DNA from 2 places in the Marinobacter alkaliphilus genome. Region 1 is predicted to be linked to the other one. Evidence: predicted binding sites of a transcription regulator. Region 1 holds the regulator's gene; the other holds the start of a gene.
What was found. The regulator LexA, encoded in region 1, represses DNA repair genes until DNA is damaged. The targets are predictions, from matches to a motif close to CTGTNTNNNNANACAG.

Region 2: the regulator LexA is predicted to act here: its motif matches at 1,012-1,027, upstream of recN (DNA repair protein RecN).

The regions. Positions count from the first base shown of each region.
Region 1 covers NZ_AP043751.1:3,580,036-3,582,235, forward strand. Annotated here, with positions in the region: gene ACZ5Q2_RS16360 (DUF6586 family protein) at 1-138, shown strand, start outside; gene ACZ5Q2_RS16365 (hypothetical protein) at 200-460, shown strand; gene ACZ5Q2_RS16370 (cell division inhibitor SulA) at 467-958, opposite strand; gene lexA (transcriptional repressor LexA) at 999-1,607, opposite strand; gene ACZ5Q2_RS16380 (amidoligase family protein) at 1,774-2,200, shown strand, end outside.
Region 2 covers NZ_AP043751.1:1,630,884-1,633,083, reverse strand. Annotated here, with positions in the region: gene dnaK (molecular chaperone DnaK) at 1-144, opposite strand, end outside; gene grpE (nucleotide exchange factor GrpE) at 237-833, opposite strand; gene recN (DNA repair protein RecN) at 1,097-2,200, shown strand, end outside.

The DNA.
Region 1 (2,200 bases):
AAGAATGTTACCGAAGAGAATATCATTGCGGTTTCCGTCGAACAGGGCCCGGACCGTTCCGCCGCCACACTCAGAAAGACTCTGGCGGCCATGACTGAACTGGCCAAACGGCTTGAGGAACAACACAGCGAGTGGTAGCCCCACCCTGTTGGCTAAATTCCCGCACCGAATCGAATACACCAAGACAAAGGTTGAACGAATGTCACCATCGTTTTTTGAAATCGTACAACTTGCCAATGGCGACTACGCCTTGCGCCGCATTGATGACGACGCAGCGCCGTTGGTGCGCATTTCCTTCTCGCAGGAGGCCAGGGAAATGATGGAAGACCGCGACATGAGCGTTGCCAAGGCGATGATTGCGGCAGGGATTGAGGCCGCTGGCAATATCGCACACGATATTGACTGGGACGATGACGACAATGATCTGGCCGAATCCCAGCCCCAATACACCCTCCACTGAACTCCTTTACCGATGACGCAGCACCACGCCGTGGCTGCTACCTTGCGCCGAAGCCTTTTGAAGGGACTCAAAGGCTGAACGCCCGAGCTTGTTAGTCCAGAGCACCACCGCATGACAGGTACCAGCACTCAAAGCCCGCTCAGCCAGCTGCTGTGCGGAGTAATCGTTGGTTGAGCGCAATACCAGCAACTCACTGGCCACAATACCGTGCATTTTCTGCCACTTGCCAACCAGGGACTGTGGCGGGTCAATCAGGGCCAGCCAGCGCTTCTCCTGATTCAGCTGGGTGAGCATAGGGAGCAGTAACTGGACATTCTCTACCTGGCCTTCAGGAAGAATAATTTCCGTCACGTTACCGCCAAAATCCCTGGTTCCCCGACCGACGTCTGACGATGAGTGAAGGGCTGTGGCCCGTGCTTTTCCTGTAGACACCGTGCGGGCGGGCATGATGGCCGCCGGCTGGAACGCCATGTTCTGAGTGAAGCTTAACTGTTCCATTGCTCACCTACCTGCGCTAATCGTTTCTTATTGCTGGTTATCAATGCAAATCTGATCGGCGGATCACGCCCACACCCAGACCTTCGATAAACAACTCCTGTTCGGCCAGATCAATTTCAATCGGGGCGAACTCTTCGTTCTCCGCAATCAACCAGACCTTCGAGCCGTCCCTGCGAAACCGTTTTACCGTCACTTCTTCACCAACCCTGGCCACAACCACCTGCCCGTTATGAACATCCTGAGTGCGATGCACTGCGAGCAAATCACCGTCGAGAATGCCAATGTCTTTCATGCTCATGCCGCGCACGCGGAGCAGGTAATCGGCGGATGGCGAGAAAAATTCCGGCTGCAAAGTGCAGTGCTCTTCAATGTGTTCCTGGGCGAGAATCGGGCTACCCGCCGCAACCTGGCCGACAACCGGTAACCCTGGGTCCTGCTCCACTTCCGGCAGTCGAATCCCCCGGCTGGCACCAGGCACCATTTCGATGGCGCCTTTCCTGGCCAGGGCCCGCAAGTGCTCCTCTGCCGCATTGGCGGAGCGAAACCCCAGTTCGGCAGCGATTTCTGCCCGCGTTGGCGGGTAACCGGTTTCGTCTACGTACCGCCGGATGATATCCAGCACCTGGGACTGTCGCGCGGTCAGCTTCATGCATGTACTCCGGGTTTTTCATCCTGGTTTTATATACAGTGATTTGACTATATACAGTGTTTTATCCAGTGTAAAGCCCGATTGAAATTTTCTGTCATGTAATCGGGCCGCTGCATATCGGTGTGTTATGGTTTAAGTCCGTGAATTATATGGATGCAAGGTGCCAATGAATTCGACAGAGCGTTGTGCGATGCCGGAGCGGCTTCGTAATCATCAAGGAGAAGAGCGTAGAGTTGGCGTGGAGATCGAACTCTCCGGACTGGGCTACGATGAATTGGTTGAACATGTCGCCCGCCTGCTCAAGGGCAGCCCGGAGCTGGAGTCGCGTTATGTCAGCCGCCTGGAGACTGACGCCGGAACCTTCACCATTGAGCTGGACTCTGACCCTGTGAAGGATCTTGACCTGGCGGACGAACGCCTGCCCGAGTCAATCCGCGAGCTGGGCACCCACGCCATGGATGTCATCGATTTTGCCGCAGAACGCATTGTGCCTCTTGAGATTGTCGGGCCACCTCTGCCCTTTTCCAGACTGGGTCTGATCGAAGAACTGGTAGACGAGCTGCGCGAACTTGGCGCGGAAGGCAGCCGGGAAG
Region 2 (2,200 bases), 1.9 Mb from region 1:
GGTCTCGTTATCGTCGGTGTACGCGATAATGGAGGGAGTAGTACGATCACCCTCAGCATTTTCAATAACCTTTACCTTGTCGCCATCCATGATGGCCACACAGGAGTTGGTAGTTCCCAGGTCGATACCAATAATCTTGCTCATCGAATCACTCCAAATCTTTCTGAATGCTGTCCCAGGGAGGTTTGCCCTGACTGTCGCTGTTTAATCGCTATATTGGCGCTTTAATCGGCTTTTCAAGCCTGCTCGTCGATTTTTGGTGCATCTTCGGCCTTGGCCACAACCACCATGGCGGGACGAACCACGCGACCGTTCAGCAGGTAGCCCTTCTGCACCACGGCAACCACACTGTTCGGCTCGGCATCTGGCGCGGGCACCATAGACATCGCCTCGTGCTGTTGCGGATCGAACGGTTCACCCACCGGGTTCACCTGTTCAACGTTGAATTTCTTGAGGCCGTTCATGAACAGGCCCAATGTCATTTCCACACCTTCGCGAATGGAGCCAACCAGCTCCCCGGCGTTTTCATGACCTTCAGTACTTTCCACTGCCTTTTCAAGGCTGTCCGCCACCGGAAGAAGCTCTTTCACGAACTTTTCCAGGGCGAACTTGTGGGCCTTTTCCACATCAATTTCGGCACGACGACGCACATTCTGCATCTCAGCCTGGGCTCTCAGCGCCTGATCCTGGTATTCCTGCAACTGCGCCTTCAGCAATTCCAGTTCGGAACCTTCTTCAGCACCGGCGGTTTCTGCTTCGCCCTGCTCTTCTGTGGCGTTTACTGCCTCGTTCAGCTCGTCTACTTGTTCGTTGCGCTTATCGTCAGCACTCATGACAACTCCTGATGACTTTCCCTGGGCCCGAGGGCCTGCGGCTAAATGAGCCCCGCCTTGCACAGGCAGGAAAATACGACTTTGCGAACGGATATGGGGCCCGCCCCTCAGGTTTCAACCTCAAACGATGCATTCTTTCAGATTTTCACGATTCGATTGTTTGCAATCAGGAAAAACCCTGTATATATTCACAGCAACTGTATAGATCAACAGTGTCCAGACAATTTTCAGAGAGTCTCCAATCCTGAGCGGAGGTTATCGGCATGCTCACACAACTTATGGTCTCCAACTACGCCATCGCCGAACGGGTCGACCTGCATTTCAGCAAAGGCATGACGGCCCTGACCGGTGAAACCGGCGCAGGTAAATCCATTGTTCTGGATGCTCTCAGCCTGGCCATGGGCGGCCGAGCAGATGCCGGAGCCGTGCGCCACGGCGCCAAACGAGCCGATATCACCGCCAGCTTCGACATCTCACGTATTCCGATTGCCCGACAATGGCTGGAAGAACACGAACTGGATGACAAAGACGACTGCATCCTGCGCCGGACCATCAGCAAGGATGGTCGTTCAAAAGCCTTTATTAATGGCCAGCCCTGCCCACTCTCCCAGCTCAAGGACCTTGGCGGCCTGCTGATGGATATTCACAGCCAGCACCAACATCAGTCACTGCTGCAAAAAGACACTCATCGGAAGCTGCTGGACGAATTCTCCAGCGCCGAAGACCTGGCAGAGCAAACCCGGGATGCCTGGAAAGCCTGGCATAGAACCAGTCAGAAGCTGGAACAGCGGCGCCAGAACGCCGACGAGGCAGAGGCAAAACTGCAACTGCTCCGGTACCAGGCGGAAGAGCTGGACCGGCTTGCCCTGGGCGATGGCGAACAGGAAGCGCTTGAACAGGAACAAGCGCAGCTGAGCCAGGCCGATGCGGTACTGCATAGCAGCCATCAGGCTGCCCTGCTGTGCACTGAGGACGAAACCAGTGCCGCCGACCTGGTGCGTCAGGCACTCCAGCAACTGGAGCAACTCCCAGTGGATGTTCCGGCACTGGCTGACGCCATCCAGATGCTGACCGAAGCACAGATCCAGATTTCAGAAGCCGGGGACAACCTTCGGCACTTTGTTGAAGACTACGAAGCAGACCCCGCACGGCTGGCCGAGGTCGAGGAACGCCTGAGCGCCATTTATCAGATGGCTCGAAAGCACCGCATCACACCGGAGGAATTGCCGGAACTGCACCAACGCCTGTCGAACGAACTGGAAGAACTGGACGGCGGCGAAGGCAGCCTCGAGCAGCTTGAGGCAGAGCAGCAAGCCCTGCGCAAACGGTTTGATGAACTGGCCGGACAATTAACGGCCAAGCGGGAG